4 regions of the Ruegeria sp. CDSA021 genome follow, and region 3 is predicted to be linked to each of the others. Evidence: riboswitches for the same ligand, from Rfam matches in the RefSeq annotation. Region 3 holds a riboswitch; each other region holds the start of a gene.

Region 1 (4,383 bases), on a different contig from region 3:
GTTTCAGTGAACTGCGCCAGTCTTTGAACCTCTACGTTTCTGAACAAGCTGAGTTTGGTATTATCGGGGCCAACAATTTCTGCAAGAACGCCCTGAAACGCTAGGCGAAAAACTTCTTCGACAAACCGGGAAAGGACCGTGGAATGATCTTGTGTTGCGGCGAGGCTCTGATCGACATGATTGCCGAGCCAACAGCTTCGGGGGCGCAAGGTTTCGTGCCGCACACCGGAGGTGCGATCCTGAACACCGCGGTGGCCATGGGGCGATTGGGTGTGCCCGTTGGAATGCTGACCGGAATGTCCAGCGATATGTTTGGTAAGCAACTGACCGACGCGCTAAATGCAAGCCACGTAGATACATCGCACATGGTCGTCTCGGATAGACCCACGACGCTTGCCTTCGTTCAGCTTACGGACGGGCACGCAACCTACAATTTTGTCGATGAAAACACGGCCGGGCGCATGTTGCTTCCCGAAGATATGCCGGATCAGCTTCCGGCTGTCACAACCTTGTATCTTGGGGGGATCAGCCTAGCGTGCGAGCCCTGTGCCGATGCCTACGCGTCATTGCTGAACCAGCACGGAGGCGATCGGGCAGTGATGCTGGACCCCAATATCCGTCCGGGTTTCATCGCAGATCAAACCCGGTATCGAACACGCCTGAACCGGATGATCGCCCAATCGGATATCGTCAAAGTATCGGACGAGGATCTGGACTGGATCATTCCCGGCAGTGAACCCGAAGCGGCAAAGGCCGCCTTGCTGTTGCAGACCGGACCATCGGCCCTGATCGTGACCCGGGGCCGCGACGGCGCGAACGGATATTTGGCGGATGGGTCACAGGTATCCGTGCCAGTGAAACCGGTGCAGGTCGTCGATACAATCGGTGCCGGAGATACGTTCAATGCAGGCGTGTTGACCGAACTCCACCGAGCGGGTCATCTGACAAAACCGGGGGTGCGAAACCTGACCCCCGACGCTTTGCGCGCGGCAATGGCCTTGGGCGCTGAGGTTGCAGCTGTAACCGTTTCCCGTGCCGGGGCAGAGCCGCCTTGGGCACATGAGCTTTGATCATTGAGGTTAGCCAATGAAGCGATCCGAAATAAACCGCATCAAGTCTGAAGCGCAGACTTTCATCCAATCCTTCGGAGCAGTGTTGCCGCCTTTCGCATATTGGTCGCCCGAGCAGCTGCGCAGCCCTGAGGCGCAGACGATCCGAGACCGGGGCTTGGGTTGGGACATTACCGATTACGCCCAAGGCCGGTTTGACGAGTTGGGCCTTTTTCTTTTTACCCTGCGCAATGGTGAAGTGAACGATTTGAAATCCGGTCGTGGGATGCTGTACGCAGAAAAGCTATTGATCTCGAAAGATAAACAGCTATCCCCAATGCATCGTCACATCGTAAAGGCTGAAGACATCATCAACCGGGGCGGCGGCGATCTGGTGCTGGAGATTTACGCGTCAGACCCTGAGGGAGGCATCGACCGGGACACGCCTATTACGGTGCCAAGCGATGCCTGCCCGGTTACCCTAAAACAAGGCGAGCATCTGCGCCTGAAACCAGGGCAAAGCGTGACCTTGATGCCAGGCGTCTGGCACGCTTTTTGGGCAGAACGCGGCGATTGCCTGATTGGCGAGGTTTCGACCGTGAATGACGACCGCACCGATAATGTGTTCGAAGACCCAATCCCGAGGTTCTCGAAAATCGAGGAAGATGCCGAACCCGATTTCCTTCTTGTTTCAGACTACTAAGGTTGATCCAGTTGAGCCTGTGCAAAAGGAATAGCGGGCACAACACTTGTTTTTCGTGCCAGCCCCAGTTTCCTACCGCTTGACAAGTCTTGCATTGCCGGACTAGCTGATCTCGATGGTTCCGCAAGGGATGAAAATGGGAATACGGTACGGCGCACCCTTGCGCCAAGTCCGTGACTGCCCCCGCAACTGTAAGCGGAGAGCGACGCCACTTCACCACTGACCTCGAGGGGTTGGGAAGGTTGGCCGAGCCTTGACCCGCAAGTCAGGAGACCTGCCATCGCATGTTAAACCAACCCGGGGCGGGGCGTCCTGGAAGGAGGCTCGATGGCGCGTTTGCGTGAAAACCCGGTATGGTCCCCCTGTCTGTGTCCGACAAAAGACGGAGACGGCAATGACCACCTATCCTGAGCATTTCGTTCTGATCTGTTCCACATGTCAAGGAACGATGACGGCGGAAGCCGTGCAAACCGCATTGGACGATCGGTTGCCAGACGGTTTTGAAATCCGGTTGATTGCCTGCATGGCAGGTTGTGAACGGGCCATGACCGTTGGTTTTCAGGCTACGGGAAAAGCGCAGTACCTGTTTGGCGATATTGAGACGGCCAACGATCTGACCGCTCTGGTTGAATTTGCAACCCAGTTTGGCGACAGCAAAGACGGCTGGACCAGCGCTTCAGATCGCCCCCCTGCCCTGTTTGCCAAAACCTTGTCGCGGATGCCTGCCATGCCATCGCAGGGGGCTTCATGAGTTTTCTGGTTGTCGAAGATCTGGAGTACTATGCCCTGAATGGCGATGTGCTGCTTCAGGATGTGTCATTCAGTCTCGACGAAGGCTCAATTCTCGCAATCGCTGGACCAAATGGTGCCGGAAAAACCACTCTGCTGAACTTGCTGTGCGGAATTGAAAGGCTGGTTCTGGGGGACGTTCGCGTCCGAAATCAAAGCCTCCGTACTCTTACCGCTCATGAACGTGCTCGAACCATTGCAGTGGTTGGCCAGCAGGAAATGCCAGATGCTCGATTGCGTCTGCGCGACTATGTTGCTCTGGGGCAAATCCCGATTAAAGCTGATCGATCGGCAGGAGAACATAAAGAGGATCTTGATCGGGTTCTGGCGACGGCCGGTCTGTTGCATCTTGCCGGAAAACCCATAGGCCAACTATCGGGAGGCGAACGCCAGCGGGCGCATATCGCGCGGGCGCTGGCACAAAACCCGTCTTTACTGTTTTTGGACGAACCGACAAACCATCTGGACCCGGATGCCAAGGGGCACATGCTGTCCTTGGTTGCCGAGTTGGGCGTAACGGTGGTCATGATCGTGCATGATCTGGTCATGATTCCGGAATTCGCCACCCATGTTGCGTTGATGAAATCCACACGCCTGACAGGGTTCGGACCTGTTAGCGACGTACTGACCCCCGACCGGGTGCGCGACACCTTTGGCGTGGATTACCTGTGCTTTCAGCATGAAGGCCGCATGATCCCTGCCTTGGATATCCGAAAAAGAAAACTGTCATCATAACAGGAGCTTACAATGATGCACAAACTCTGGCCCGTGGCTTTGTTCACCGGTCTGGCCAGCGGCGCGGCTGCAGATGCTATAACAGTGGACAATTGCGGTGAAACGTTGGTGTTTGAAACCGCACCGGAACGTCTTGTCGTGCATGACATGAACATGACAGACATGGCTTTCGCCCTTGGCCTGCAAGACCAGATCGTGGGCCTGACCGGCATCACCGGATGGTACAAGACAAGCCCTGATTTTGAAGCGCAACGCGGCGAAATTCCTGAGCTTGCGCCCAAATACCCAACCATCGAAAACCTCGTCTCGGTCGAGCCGGACCTGTTCTTTGCAGGCTGGTATTATGGCATGAAGCCGGGTGGCGACGTGACCCCGGACACTTTGGAACCCTTCGGCATCAAGACCATGGTTCTGACCGAAAGCTGTATCCATTTGGACAAGGATCGCCCCACGGCCAGCATGGATCTGCTGTTCAACGACGTGTTGCGTCTTGGTCAGGTCATGCAGGTTGAAGACAAGGCCGAGGCACTGGTCGCGGGTTGGAAGGACCAACTGACCGCCATCGAAGCGAAAACTGTCGACTTGGCGAAAACGCGCGTCTTCCTCTTGGATGGGCCAGCAGATGCGCCTTTCACAGCCGGCAAATTCGCAATTCCCGACGCAATGATTGCAGCGGCCGGAGGCGAAAGCGTGACCCATGATCTGGAAACAAGCTGGGGCCGCACTTCGTGGGAGGCCGTGGCTGCCGCCAACCCTGAGTTCCTGGTATTGCTGGACTATCAGACCGGAAACGGTGCAGAAGATACTTTCCAGTTTCTGAAAGATCATCCAGTTATGTCACAAACCGATGCCGTCAAGAACGAACGCTGGATTGGCCTGCGTTACGAAGAACTGACACCTGGACCGGCGAACATTGAAGCCATTGAGAAGATGGCCAAAGCGATGCATCCGGAGATCAACTGATATGGTCCATTTGGGCCGTTCGATATTGCTGGGGGCGATCGTTTTGATCGCCCTTTTGCTGCTGTCCATCGTTTATGGAACGACGCAAATTCCGGTGCGCGACGTGATCTCGGCGATTGGCCTGGGTACGGGTCTTGTCGAAGG
Region 2 (4,383 bases), on a different contig from region 3:
ACGGATTGTTCAAGCCCCCCGTCAGATACAGCAGTATCGACAGCTGCAGCAGATCAAACAGGATCATCAAGAAATTTTCAAACTCGGTCAGGCGCTTGTTCTGCGGGAACAACAAAATGGCCGTAAAATTGCTCATGACCGAAATGCCGATGGCCAGATAGCACAGGCCCAGATGCAGCTGCACGTCATAATATTGCTGGGCAACGGTGATGGCAGTGAACTGGCCGATGATGGCCACCCATCGCAACAGGATCAGGGTGCGCAGGCGAATCCAGCTGCTCCGTTCCTGGCCGCGCCAAAAAGTCTGATTGGATTCTGCCATCGGTTCTTTATGTCCTGTTGCAAAGGCTGATCATCTTGATAGGTGTCCCAGCCGAAGCGATCAACAACCCCCTTGCGACCGGAAAACTGAAATGACCCGTCTATACGCAATTCTTGCAGCTGTTGTACTGGTAATTGGCCTTGGGGCCATGTGGCTTCTGACGCGTGGTGGTGGCACTGGCGATCAGTTCGCGCAGTGCCGGTCCAGCCAGATCGCCGGAGGAACCGCAGCAATCGGCGGACCCTTTGAGCTGGTCAACGGCAAGGGTGAGACGGTCACTGACGCAGACGTGATCACTGAACCGACGCTGGTTTATTTCGGTTATACGTTCTGCCCCGATGTCTGCCCTTTCGACATGTCGCGCAACGCCGAGGCCGTCGATATTCTGGCTGAACGCGGGCAATCGGTGACGCCGCTGTTCATCTCAATTGATCCGGATCGCGACACGCCCGAAGTGATGGCCGACTATGCATTCAACCTCGGCGGCAAAACCATCGCGCTGACCGGCTCGCCCGAGCAAGTGAAAGCAGCTAGCAAAGCCTACAAAACCTATTACAAGGCCCATGACAAAAGCGACGAGTTTTATTTGGTCGATCATTCCACCTTCACCTATCTGGTCACGCCCGAGCACGGTTTTCTTGAGTTTTTCAAGCGCGATGACACGGCCGAGCAGATGGCGGACAAGGTTGGGTGCTTTCTGGATCAGGCCGCATCGTGACAAGGTTGTTTGACCTTTGTTCCTGCGCTGCTATTACTCATACCCAAGCCAAAGGCATGAAATAACGGAAAGACCTAACATATGGCAGACAGTTCTCAGCTTGATATCGGCCCTGACAAGTCCCTGCTTTTGGTAGATGATGACGAGCCGTTTCTGAGACGTCTGGCCAAGGCCATGGAAAAGCGCGGATTCGAAGTTGAAACCGCCGGTTCCGTTGCCGCAGGCCGCGCCATTTCTACCGCCCGCCCGCCCGCTTACGCGGTTGTGGATTTGCGGCTGGAAGACGGCAACGGGTTGGATGTTGTCGAAGTGCTGCGGGAAAAGCGCCCCGACAGCCGGGTTGTTGTTCTGACCGGATATGGCGCGATTGCCACTGCCGTAGCGGCCGTCAAGATCGGTGCAACCGATTACCTGTCCAAACCCGCCGATGCCACCGACATCACCAATGCGCTGCTGGCCAAGGGCGACGAACTGCCGCCACCGCCGGAAAACCCCATGAGCGCGGATCGCGTGCGCTGGGAGCATATTCAGCGGGTCTACGAACTGTGCGACCGGAACGTGTCGGAGACCGCACGCCGGCTGAACATGCATCGCAGGACGTTGCAGCGTATTTTGGCGAAGCGTAGCCCGCGGTGACGAGTGGCGAATTGGTTTCAATCTGAACCAAGATTCTGCTCTGAGGACACGGATTAAGTCTGCTTTGCGGGGCAAAGCGGATTTTCATATTCACCAACCTAATTTCCGCTTCATCTGCCGCTGGCAAATGCCTAAGCGCCGCAATCAAGCCTTGCTCCGAACCTTAGCTTGTGTAGTGTAGCGACGATGGTGACCTTCGAGAGGAGGTCTTAATTGGGAACCAGGTAAAAGCCCGGACTGCCCCCGCAACTGTAAGTAGTCATAGTTTTCAAGGCTACGAGTCAGGATACCAACCATCTTTACGCAACCGCCGGAATTTTCTGGCCCTTTTTCTGCGTCGGGTGGACGCGAAAGGAACTCTACTATGCATATCGAACCTGGCGTCGTTGACGGCGCGAAAATGGCCCTCGCCTATGGGACGGCTGCTGCCGCTGCGGGCTATTCCTTGAAAGTGATCAATGATGATCTCCAAACCCACTCCGTCGTCTCATTTGGCGTTCGGTCTGTCATTGCCGCTTTTGGGGTGTTCATCTTCTTTGAAATCTTGCCACACTTCGCTGTTGGAATCTCCGAAGTGCACATAATCCTTGGTACGACACTGTTTTTGCTACTTGGTTCCGGGCCTGCGGCCCTCGGTCTTGCGGGTGGTTTGGCGATCCAGGGTTTCCTTTTCGCCCCAACTGATTTGCCAATGTATTTTGTGAACATCTCCACTCTGCTGTTCCCGCTCTTTGCAGTGGACGCGCTGGCAAAGAAAGTTATTCCATCGACGACTGCATATGTCGATCTGCGGTACTTGGACGTACTAAAGATGTCAGCGGTCTATCAGGGTGGTGTTGTGGCTTGGGTGGCTTTCTGGGCGATTTACGGTCAAGGCTTCGGCAGCGAGAACCTTACAGCTGTAACCAGCTTTGGGGTGGCGTATCTGCTAGTCATTCTGATCGAACCGTTGGCCGATCTGGCAGCTCTGGCAGGCGCGAAAAGCTTGCGTGATCTGACCGACAAAGGCGTGTTCGCCAACCGTTTGCATAACGCAGCCACTTAGGCGTGAAATTGACGATCTGTGGTGCTCTTCGTGCCACAGATCACCCTAGACGGTATTGATGGAATCCCCTTGCAACATCGTCAACACAGTCAATCGTTACCCCGCATCATCTCGGTAGCTTTGGGTGCAACCCGGACATTGGTTGAAATTGGTTTTCTATAGAAAAGCTATTAACGCCGCATGTCGTTCCATATACGCCTCTCGCACCTTGACCGGCGGGCGCAGCGTAATCCTCAACCCCTCCATCACCGCCTTATCCGGGCGACCGAAGAACTTGGTCGCTTCTGGCTCAGAGAATCCCGCGATTTGGGTGGCCTCCATCCAGGCGCTGATCTTGTCGGCTTTCTTGATCTGTCGTTTGATCGTCTTCGGCACTTCAGCAGGCAACCCGAATCGGATATGGATCGCCGCCGCCAACCGGTCATCCAGTGCGCCATAGTCCGGGCCTACAGCGGATTTGACGGGTGAGATCATATCGCCGATCACATATTCCGGTGCGTCATGTAACAAGGCTGCCAATCGCCATTTAGCGGGGGCTTTGGAGGCAATGCGGCCAAAAATCTCTTCGACCAGCAGAGAATGTTCGGCTACGGAATAGGCGAATTCACCGTTTGTCTGCCCGTTCCAGCGGGCCACAAAGGCCAGCCCATGCGCGATATCTTCGATCTCGATATCGACCGGGGTTGGGTCCAACAGGTCCAGCCTGCGGCCTGACAGCATCCTCTGCCATGCTCGGGGTTGTGTTGCCATTTTGCCATGCCTTGTGAAGTCGAACACATTAAAATCGTAATTTTATGGTATGATCTACCTGTCAGGATCACTTGCTGCCAACGTTTTCTTGAGCATTCGTGCTTTGAAACAACATCATCCGATCCCGACATAAAAACCGAGGGGGGCACATGCTTCTCCCGGTGTGCTCCTCTCACAAGCGAAACGCGAAATGAAAGGAGTTTGTCATGTTCAAGCGTTTGTTCGCCCTTGCATTGACCTTTGGTATGGCTGCCACAGCCCCGCCCGCCTTTGCCAAGAATTGCGCAGAGCGCGACGATATTATCGCCAAATTGCAGGAAAATTACGCCGAGGAATTGGCCTTTGGCGGCCTGCAAAAAACGCGTGGCGCGCATTCGGTGATGGAGGTCTGGACCTCAAAAGAAACCGGAAGTTATACCGTACTGGTCACCAATGCGAACGGCATTAGTTGTATTGTTGCCGTCGGCACAGATTTTTTCGAAGCGATACCAAAAGTAAAAATTGAAGGCACCCCAAGCTGACAGCGGCCCATAACCTTCGATCCGAAGCCATCGACATTGCCACCTGCCCCAAGGAATGCTAGGGGCAGCCGGGACTGAGTTTAACCGGAAAAATGGAGCGCCTGATGGCCGGGGACTATATCGTTAAGGACATTTCACTGGCCGGGTTCGGTCGCAAGGAATTGGATATTGCTGAAACCGAAATGCCGGGCCTGATGTCCCTGCGTGCGGAATACGGCGAAAGCAAGCCTTTGTCAGGTGCGCGCATCGTTGGATCGCTGCACATGACAATCCAGACTGCTGTTCTGATCGAGACGCTGGTTGCGCTGGGCGCGGATGTGCGCTGGGCATCGTGCAACATCTTCTCGACCCAGGACCACGCGGCGGCAGCAATTGCCGAGGCTGGCATTCC
Region 3 (4,383 bases):
GGGCCCGCCACCGCGATGCCATCCCGCCGCGAATGCGCCGAGGTCACTGTCCGAGAAGGACAAGACAACCAGATCCGCCGGGCTTTGACCCAGATCGGTTGGGGTCTCGGTTTCCTCGAGCCCGTGGCTTTCGCGGAAGACGACGTGCATGGGTTACTCGGCGGCCTCGGTGACGCCCGCGAGGATCTCGCGGATTTCAGCCTCTTTGATGTCGTCATGCTCGGCAATGACCACCAGACGCGAGCGGCGCTCTTCACCCGGTTCCCACGGACGGTCATACTGGTGACGAACGCGCGCACCGACGGCTTGAACGAGAAGGCGCATGGGTTTGCCTTGGACGGCAGCGTAACCCTTGACGCGCAAGATGTTCAGCTCGGTCGCCAAGCGTTCGATATTGGTGACCAGCGCGGCCGGGTCGGTCTGTTCTGGCAGTTCGACGATGATGCTTTCAAAATCGTCGTGTTCGTGATCATGGTGACCGTCGTGATGCGACGGGCGGGCATCCATGTCATCCTCGGCAGCGGCTTCCAGGCCCAGCACGACGCGGACATCCACAACGCCTTCGGCAACCTCAACCACGGGCAGGGGGCGCGGCGCTTCGGCGGCGATGACTTCTTTGGCCTTGGCCACGCCCTCGGGGCCCGCCAGATCGGGTTTCGTCAGCAGGATGATGTCGGCGCAGGAAATCTGATCCTCGAACACTTCGGACAGTGGCGTTTCGTGGTCGATCGAGTCGTCGGCCATGCGCTGAGCATCCACGGCTTCGACATTCGGTGCAAACCGACCGGCGGCGACGGCCTCGGCATCGGCCAGAGCGATCACGCCATCCACGGTGATCTTCGAGCGAATATCGGGCCAGTCGAAGGCTTTGAGTAACGGTTTGGGCAGAGCGAGGCCCGAGGTTTCGATCAGGATATGCTCAGGGCGCGGCTCCAGCGCCATCAAGGCTTCGATGGTTGGGATGAAATCGTCGGCCACGGTGCAGCAGATGCAGCCGTTTGCCAGTTCCATGATGTTTTCCGCCGGACAGTCCGGGATGGCACAGGATTTCAGGATGTCGCCATCGACACCCACATCGCCGAACTCGTTGACGACCACGGCCAGACGCTTGCCCTGTGGGTTCTGCATCAGGTGTTTGACCAGTGTCGTCTTGCCCGAGCCCAGAAATCCGGTGATCACGGTGACGGGCAGTTTTTCAAGGTTCGACATGTCAGGCTCCAATCGGGGGAATGCGGGAGGCGCAGTTTTTGCGGAAATGTTCGGGGCGCTCGCGCCATTTGACCAAGCCGTCTTCGGTGGCCAGATACTTTGTGATGCCGTCGATGATGACATCGACATGATCAACCTCATTCAAGTTCTCATAAACAAAGGTCCAGCGATCCGGGCCACCGCGCAGCACTATGGAACAGCCCTGATCGCAATTCGAAAGGCACTCGACGGGTTTCAGGGTAATGCCGTCGGGCAATTCGGCCTGTTCCAAGGCCTGGTGCAGCAATGTGCCGGGACGCTGCGCATCATCCTCAACAGCCTGACCGCGGCGGCAGGTCGTACAGACCAGCAGCTCGACCGGTGCGGTCTCAGTCATATCTCTCATCCCCCCAAATCCTCTTCGCGGGGGACGGGGTTTCAAGCGGGCCACGTGTTGCAACATGGACCCGACACCGGAACACCCCGCCCGGTTTCAACTTCGGGTGCTGGCAGGTCTCCCGGCTTGCGGATGTCAGAGGCCCGGTTCGTAAGGGTCCTCTGTCGGATGTCCCGCCTTCCCGGCCTTGGCCAGTGGCATTGGGCACCCTCTCCGGTCACGGTCGCGGGGGCGGCTGCGTTTGGCGGACAACCCGTTGACGCATTCCCTTTTCATCTGCTGTTGCAGACACCAACGAAAGGGACATGCGGCACCGCTGACCCGCTTGTCAAGCGCGTTACGCGTAACATCTGGGGAAGGATGCGAAAAGCGACCTGCGGTTGTCGTTGGGCGGCATGAATGGTCGCATAAATCCGTGATCGCATGACGGGCACATGCCAACAGGGAGAGGCGACATATGAAAGTTGGATTTATCGGGTTGGGAAATGTCGGCGGCAAGCTGTCAGGATCCTTGCTGCGAAATGGTATTGATCTGACGGTGCATGATCTGAACGCGGATCTGGTGGCCGAGTTTGTCGCCCAAGGCGCAAAGGCAGCAGAGGGTCCGGCTCAGTTGATGCGGGACTGTGATGCGGTCATCACTTGCCTGCCGTCGCCTGCAGCCTCGGACGCCGTGATGCAGGAGATGCTGCCGGAGGTTGGCCCCGGCCAGATCTGGATGGAGATGTCGACCACCGATGAAGCCGAGGTCAAGCGTCTGGGCGCTGAGGTAATCGAACGCGGTGGCGCGGCGGTGGATTGCCCGGTTTCAGGTGGGTGTCATCGGGCAGCCACTGGCAATATCTCGATCTTCGCGGGATGTGATCGTGCAACGTTCGAACGGATTCTACCGTTTCTGACCACCATGGGGCGGCGTGTTTTGCACACCGGTGAACTGGGCTCTGCCTCGGTTCTGAAGGTGCTGACCAACTATCTGGCCACAGCCAATCTGATCACCTGTGCCGAAGCACTGGTGACTGCCAAGGCAGCAGGTATGGATCTGGGCACGACCTATGAGGCCATCAAAATCTCTTCTGGCACGTCCTTTGTGCATGAAACCGAAAGCCAGGTCATCCTGAATGGATCCCGCGATATTTCGTTCACCATGGATTTGGTGAAAAAGGATATAGGTCTGTTTCAGGAGGTCGCGGACCGCGCCGGTGTGCCGCTTGAGATGAACCCGGTCATGATCAAGATCTTCGAGGACGCCATCGCAAGGTATGGCGAACGCGAGTTGTCGCCAAACATCATCAAACGATTGGAAGAGGCTACCGGTCTGGACATCCGCGCGCCGGGATTTCCACCCGAGATGCTGGATGATGAGCCCGAAGAGCCTGGGTATGAGGTCGTCCCGCAAAACCGGATCGGGCACTGAACGCCGGATGTTATTGGTGGCAAAGGGCCGCCCGGTATTGCGATTGTTCAAGACCGAGTACCCTTTGCCATCCCCAGCGCGACATTGACCTGTGCGTGCCCCATGATACTGGCGGTTTTTGTCAGGTTGACTCTCGCTCAGGCTTTTCTTGGAGAGGGCGACGTTGCCCTCAAGATAATGCACAACCACATCCAGCCATGGCCCCCTCAGAGGTATCTCTGCAGCGCAAATCGGAAACTGCAAACTGGCTTGTGAATGTCGGGATTGGGGCTTGTCGCTGCCGAATGCAACCGCAGTAGCCAGTTCACATCGCAATGACCGGTTAGTGCTCTTTCAGCCAGTCAGGGCGCACCGCAGAGAACAGCGGCATCGAGCCCATTCCGTTCAGTTTCACGCTGGTCCCCAATGTCTGCTATCGGAGTTCCGTGCAGGTTTTTAGGGTATCCTATGGGCGTGGTTCCAGGCCTGCTTTTGCGGCTCTGTGCCAACTGTTCGCGTAACGTTGGTAGCTCTCGTCGGTCTTGTGAAAATAGGTTTCGACGTCGAAGGCCGCGCGCTCGGGGAGTGCGCCTGTTGCCAAGAGGGCGGCTCCCTGGCTCGTTCCTGTTGCGGTGACGGTCGCGTCGACCCTGCAGTTTGTCGCCGCGGCGAGCATACTGGCGAAGCCTTTGTTCCTGGCAAATGGACCTTCGACGATAATGGGGCCCTTGTGTCCGGTCAGCGACAGGCATTCCGCGGTCATCAATCCGAGGTAAAAACTCACCGCCGCCGCGCGTTCCTGGGTTCCGGGCAAAGGCTCTGACCCCATCCAGCTGTGTTTTTGCCCCTGAAACGGTCCGCTGTCCGGGACCATTGCGGGCAAGAGCATGGGGCCGTCTTTCGCGACCAGGTCAAGGAATTGCTCTGCACATTGAGTGGTTTGACCGTTCATCGCTAACTCGAACTCGCGTCCCCCCATGAAACGGGCGGAGGGTACCGGGGCACCCAGTGCGTTGACGTTAAGAAGCGTGTCGCGCGAAGGTTCCAGAGTTACTTCTTCGCCGCCGATGGTCATGGCAATGACCCATGTCCCGGTCGAAACGACGGAAAACGGCCCGGTTCGGGTCAGTACATGAGGCAAAAGCGATGCGTTTGAATCGTGGATGCCGCAGTGCACCAGCGTGTCAAAGCGCAGGCCGGTTTGCGATGCGACCTGCGGCAACACGGGTCCGAGAACCTCCGCAGATTTGCGTGCGGGCGCCATTTTTTCAGATATGCCCAACCGTTCGACCAACGAAGAATAGTGCGCCTTGGACGGTTTCCACAGATCCGTGTGACAACCAAGGGACGACACGTCGCTGGCCGGCACTCCTGTCAGGCGATGTCCCCAGTACTGCGGATAGGT
Region 4 (4,383 bases), on a different contig from region 3:
CCAGCGGCATCGCCACGCAGGATCATGTCCATCAGGTCCAGAACGCGGCCACGGTCCGCAAGTCCCAGCATTGCGCGGACCTGTTCGGCCGTGGTTTCACCTGCCCCGTGCGAAATTGCCTGATCCAGCAGCGAGGTTGCATCCCTTGCCGATCCTTCTGCTGCGCGGGTGATCAGCGCCAGAGCATCTTCGGCGATCTGAGCGTTTTCGGCAGCCGCGATCTTTTGCAGAAGGCCGATCATGTCCTCTGGTTCAATCCGGCGCAAATCAAAGCGCTGACAGCGGGACAGAACCGTGACAGGCACTTTGCGGATTTCGGTGGTTGCGAAGATGAATTTCACATGCTCAGGCGGTTCCTCAAGCGTCTTGAGCAGCGCGTTGAAGGCGCTGGTCGAGAGCATGTGAACCTCGTCGATAATGTAGATCTTGTAACGTGCGCTGGCGGCGCGATAGCGGACACTGTCGATGATCTCGCGGATGTCGTTCACACCGGTTCGGCTGGCGGCGTCCATCTCCATCACATCGACATGGCGGCCTTCCATGATCGCCACGCAATGTTCGCATTGGCCGCAAGGTTCGGTCGTTGGGCTGCCAGCGCCGTCGGGACCGATGCAGTTCATGCCCTTGGCGATGATCCGCGCGGTGGTGGTTTTACCGGTGCCGCGAATGCCGGTCATGATGAAAGCCTGCGCAATCCGGTCCGCTTCGAATGCGTTTTTCAGGGTGCGCACCATGGCATCCTGGCCCACCAGATCGGCAAAGGTTTCCGGGCGATATTTGCGGGCGAGAACCTGATAGGCGGGGCTGGGAGTGTCGGTCATGTTTTCTCGGTCGGATTCGGGGCTTCGGCACAGCGTAGTGGCCGCTGTCGTTTACGTCCACAGCATGGCGCGATGATTTTTGATTTAGAAACCGGCCGGTTTCGCACTAAGCTGTTCCAACAGATTTAAAGACTCATATTTGTAACGAGTTCTGGGTGGAGGACACAGGTTCATGTCGCAGCTGGTTATCTATGCTTTGCAAGTCGCAGGGGGAACGCTTGCCCTGACGTCGATGCCCGGACGCGGTGGTGATTACGGGGGTGATCTTGAAACGATTGCGGCATGGAAGCCGGGGCTTGTTGTTTCAATGACAACGGATGTCGAGCTGCTTCAGCATGGGGCGCAGGATTTCGGCAGCGATATCCAAAGCCGCGCGAGCCGGTGGGTGCATCTGCCGATCGAAGACTTTGGTGCACCTACTGCAGCAGTTGAAGAGGCATGGCCCGGCGTCAGCGCCGCCGCCCGGCACGCCCTGGCTGGAGGAGGCCGGGTGCTGGTGCATTGTCGGGGCGGCTGCGGCAGGTCGGGGATGGTTGTCCTGAGGCTGATGGTCGAATGCGGCGAGCGGGCAGACAAGGCCCTTGAGCGTTTGCGGGTGTTGCGTCCCTGTGCAGTGGAAACAGATGCCCAACTGGCCTGGGCGGCACGGGAATTTCAGACTCAGGTCGTGTAGTCTTAGGCCGAAAGATGTTCAGGCGCGTGCACGGGTTTGCGGGGCCGCAGCGTTACAACCTCGATCATCGCGCAGGGTGGGTCTGCAATGAGGCCGGATGGCAAGGTGGTGAACGTATTCCCAAAGATCAGATCGGCGTACGCGTTCAGGTCCTCGGGCTGAACTTCAGACTGTGTGCCGCAAAAGATGCGAATTCTGTCTGATTGAGCTCGAACGGTTGCGTGGCACCCTTCCGCGCAATGCGCCAATTCACTGCCGCCATCAAACTCGAATTCGTCGCCTGTGGCCGCTGTGGCCTGAGTCATAGCCTCGGAAACCGAGCGCGCAAGTCGCGCCAAGGCAGGGCAGGTTTTGCCTGTCCGCTGACATACTGTTGCGCTGTATTCATGTGTCTTTGTCTTCCAGATCATCCTGCGCCCTCCGCGCGTGTTGGACAGGAAGATCGGGTCAGGTGGGACGGCAAAGTGCAGTCAGGACCTGCCCGGACACCCCGCCCGAGTTTCGGTTTCAATTCCGATGGCAGGTCTCCTGACTTGCGGGTCTTGGCTTTGCCGACCTTCCCAGCCCCAGGGGCCAGTGGTGTTTTGGCATTGCTCACCGCTTACAGTTGCGGGGGCAGTCGCGGATTTGGTTTGCGCCCGAATGACCAGGCTGAACCGCACCGTGTTCCCTTTTCATCCCGACCCCTTGTGGGGGACAGGAACCATCACACAACCGCTAGCGTCTGACCCGGTGCCGAGTCAAGCTGATCTTTTCGCCCGACGTTTGGTCATGCTGGATGGGTGGAAAGTTCCCGCGTAGAGTTTTCACCATTGAAGGTAAGCAAGTCAATTTTCAGCGCAAGGTCAGGGATCATGTTGGACACAGAGCAGGCGGTTTTGACCGAAGATTTCCTCTTTCCGTCCGGGTCGACGACCTTATCAGCGCGGCTGTACCGACCGATCACAGAACCCGAGACCGTGGTTGTTCTGAACAGCGCAACAGGTGTGCCGCGCGACTATTATCGCCACTTCGCACGTTGGCTGGCTGCAGAGCGAGGCATGGCGTGCCTGACTTATGACTATCGGGATTTCGGGCATTCTCTGACCGGCCGTATGAAGGATGCGCGTGCGACAATGGCGGATTGGGCTTTGATCGACATGCCAGCGGCGCGGACGGAAATGCGCATGCGCTATCCTGATGCGCAGCAGTGGACAATTGGTCATTCGGTAGGTGCGATGCTGGGGCCGGTTCAGCCGGATATTGATCTGATCGATCGAATGATTTCCGTGTGTTCGGGGCTTGTGACCCTGAGCGATCACCCGTGGCCTTATCGAGGATTGGCCGGTGTGTTCTGGTATGGGCACGCGCCATTGCTGGTAAAAGCGCTGGGCTATCTGCCGGGAAAGGCAATCGGGTTTGGCGCGGACTTGCCGGCCTCGGTCTACTGGCAATGGCGCAAATGGTGCACGGCACCTTTGAGTTATGTGCCTGAAATCGGACAATACCTTCCGGAGACGCGTTGGGACGGCTCTCGTACACCCGTGGACTTGTTCACTTTCGAAGACGACCAGATGGTCCCGCCAGAAGCGGTCTGGCGGCTTGCCGACCTTTATGGCACCGAGGCTAAGCGGCACCTGCTTAGGTCTGATGATTTCGGATTGCCGGAGATTGGCCATATCGGAGCATTTGCCCGGCGCAATGCGGCAGTATGGCCGCGCCTGATCGCTTGACCAGGCGCGGCACACGAATTGACGTACACCTTCCAGCTATCGCCCTTTGCGCAGTTTTTGTTCCTGCATGACACCCCGCACCATCTTACCAAACGCTTTGTCCCGCGCCCGGGATTGGGCGACAGTTTCCGAGTTGCGCTGATCTTCGCGCCGAAGTTTTCGCCAACGATCCAAGCGGGCAGGATCAAGCACGCCTTGGTTGATTGCCTGCTGTACCGCGCAGCCTGGCTCGGAGTCGTGCTGACAATCTGAAAAGCGGCAGTTCAGGCCAAGTTCGGTGAGGTCTGAAAAAACTTCGTCGATACCGTCCTGAGCGTCCAGCAAGCGCAAAGCGCGCATTCCAGGCGTGTCGATCAGCCAGCCGCCGTTGCGCATCCGATGTAATGCGCGTGCCGTAGTTGTGTGCCGACCGCGAGCGTCGTCCTCTCGAATACCTGACGTGGCAAGATCTTGATCGGTCAAGGCGTTGGACAGTGTCGTCTTGCCAACACCTGACGACCCAACCAGCGCGCCCGTCTGGCCTTTAGGACACCAGGACAGAACCGTTTCAATTTCCGCTGGGTCCAGTGCGTTGATTGCCAGAACTGTCAGATACGGGTCCAGGGCCTGCACCTGTCCTGAGAAACGCTTGGGGTCATTAGATTTGTCAGCCTTTGTCAGGACAATGACTGGGTAACATCCTGCTTGATGCGCAAGCGCCAGATAACGCTCTAGCCGGGGCGGGTTGAAATCTGCGTTGCACGAACTGACGATGAACAGCACATCGACATTGGCTGCGATCAGTTGCGTCGCAGCACCTGTACCTGCAGCTCGTCGTTGCAGTAGGCTGCGCCGGTCGAGCAGATGGTGAACGCGTTTGTCGTTGTCAGTGAGAACCCAGTCTCCGACGGCATAGCTACCGGTCGATTGATCAGGGGTCAGCAGTTGAAATTCGCCCTCTGGGTTCAGCCCGATCAGGCGGTCCCGATGAACAGAAGCGATGCGAAAAGGCGTGCACGAAGGATGAGCCGCGTGTTGCGCGGCAAAATGAGAGGACCATCCCAGGTCCGAAAGAGAAGAATGCATTGGTCTGCCTGTTGTCAGAAACAGCAATCCCAACGGATGGCGATCGCGCATCCCCGGGTCATGTGTTCAGGCAGTCGGCTGGTATTGTGAGATCAGAACCGTGCTGCCCGAA

The links. Region 3 has a riboswitch for cobalamin ahead of AC2FLD_RS04035 (DUF1636 family protein). Riboswitches for the same ligand answer to the same signal wherever they lie in the genome.
Region 1: linked by a shared signal. The riboswitch ahead of AC2FLD_RS06595 (DUF1636 family protein) and the one ahead of AC2FLD_RS04035 (DUF1636 family protein) in region 3 are both predicted to bind cobalamin.
Region 2: linked by a shared signal. The riboswitch ahead of AC2FLD_RS15660 (energy-coupling factor ABC transporter permease) and the one ahead of AC2FLD_RS04035 (DUF1636 family protein) in region 3 are both predicted to bind cobalamin.
Region 4: linked by a shared signal. The riboswitch ahead of AC2FLD_RS14605 (hypothetical protein) and the one ahead of AC2FLD_RS04035 (DUF1636 family protein) in region 3 are both predicted to bind cobalamin.

What each region holds. Positions count from the first base shown of each region.
Region 1 is NZ_JBXWQJ010000004.1:57,587-61,969, forward strand. Features, by position in the region: gene AC2FLD_RS06580 (glucokinase) at 1-104, shown strand, start outside; gene AC2FLD_RS06585 (carbohydrate kinase family protein) at 144-1,070, shown strand; gene AC2FLD_RS06590 (D-lyxose/D-mannose family sugar isomerase) at 1,087-1,752, shown strand; cobalamin riboswitch at 1,852-2,048, shown strand; gene AC2FLD_RS06595 (DUF1636 family protein) at 2,147-2,503, shown strand; gene AC2FLD_RS06600 (ABC transporter ATP-binding protein) at 2,500-3,276, shown strand; gene AC2FLD_RS06605 (ABC transporter substrate-binding protein) at 3,289-4,239, shown strand; gene AC2FLD_RS06610 (FecCD family ABC transporter permease) at 4,241-4,383, shown strand, end outside.
Region 2 is NZ_JBXWQJ010000011.1:160,571-164,953, forward strand. Features, by position in the region: gene regB (sensor histidine kinase RegB) at 1-322, opposite strand, end outside; gene AC2FLD_RS15650 (SCO family protein) at 414-1,040, shown strand; gene AC2FLD_RS15655 (ActR/PrrA/RegA family redox response regulator transcription factor) at 1,122-1,676, shown strand; cobalamin riboswitch at 1,847-1,988, shown strand; gene AC2FLD_RS15660 (energy-coupling factor ABC transporter permease) at 2,041-2,721, shown strand; gene AC2FLD_RS15665 (HD domain-containing protein) at 2,878-3,471, opposite strand; gene AC2FLD_RS15670 (hypothetical protein) at 3,678-3,992, shown strand; gene ahcY (adenosylhomocysteinase) at 4,097-4,383, shown strand, end outside.
Region 3 is NZ_JBXWQJ010000002.1:366,839-371,221, forward strand. Features, by position in the region: gene cobN (cobaltochelatase subunit CobN) at 1-150, opposite strand, end outside; gene cobW (cobalamin biosynthesis protein CobW) at 154-1,209, opposite strand; gene AC2FLD_RS04035 (DUF1636 family protein) at 1,211-1,585, opposite strand; cobalamin riboswitch at 1,680-1,896, opposite strand; partial or broken gene AC2FLD_RS04040 (NAD(P)-dependent oxidoreductase) at 2,037-2,999, shown strand; gene AC2FLD_RS04045 (FGGY-family carbohydrate kinase) at 3,445-4,383, opposite strand, start outside.
Region 4 is NZ_JBXWQJ010000010.1:129,883-134,265, forward strand. Features, by position in the region: gene AC2FLD_RS14595 (DNA polymerase III subunit gamma/tau) at 1-821, opposite strand, end outside; gene AC2FLD_RS14600 (protein-tyrosine phosphatase family protein) at 994-1,494, shown strand; gene AC2FLD_RS14605 (hypothetical protein) at 1,497-1,904, opposite strand; cobalamin riboswitch at 1,996-2,217, opposite strand; gene AC2FLD_RS14610 (alpha/beta hydrolase family protein) at 2,349-3,206, shown strand; gene rsgA (ribosome small subunit-dependent GTPase A) at 3,243-4,271, opposite strand.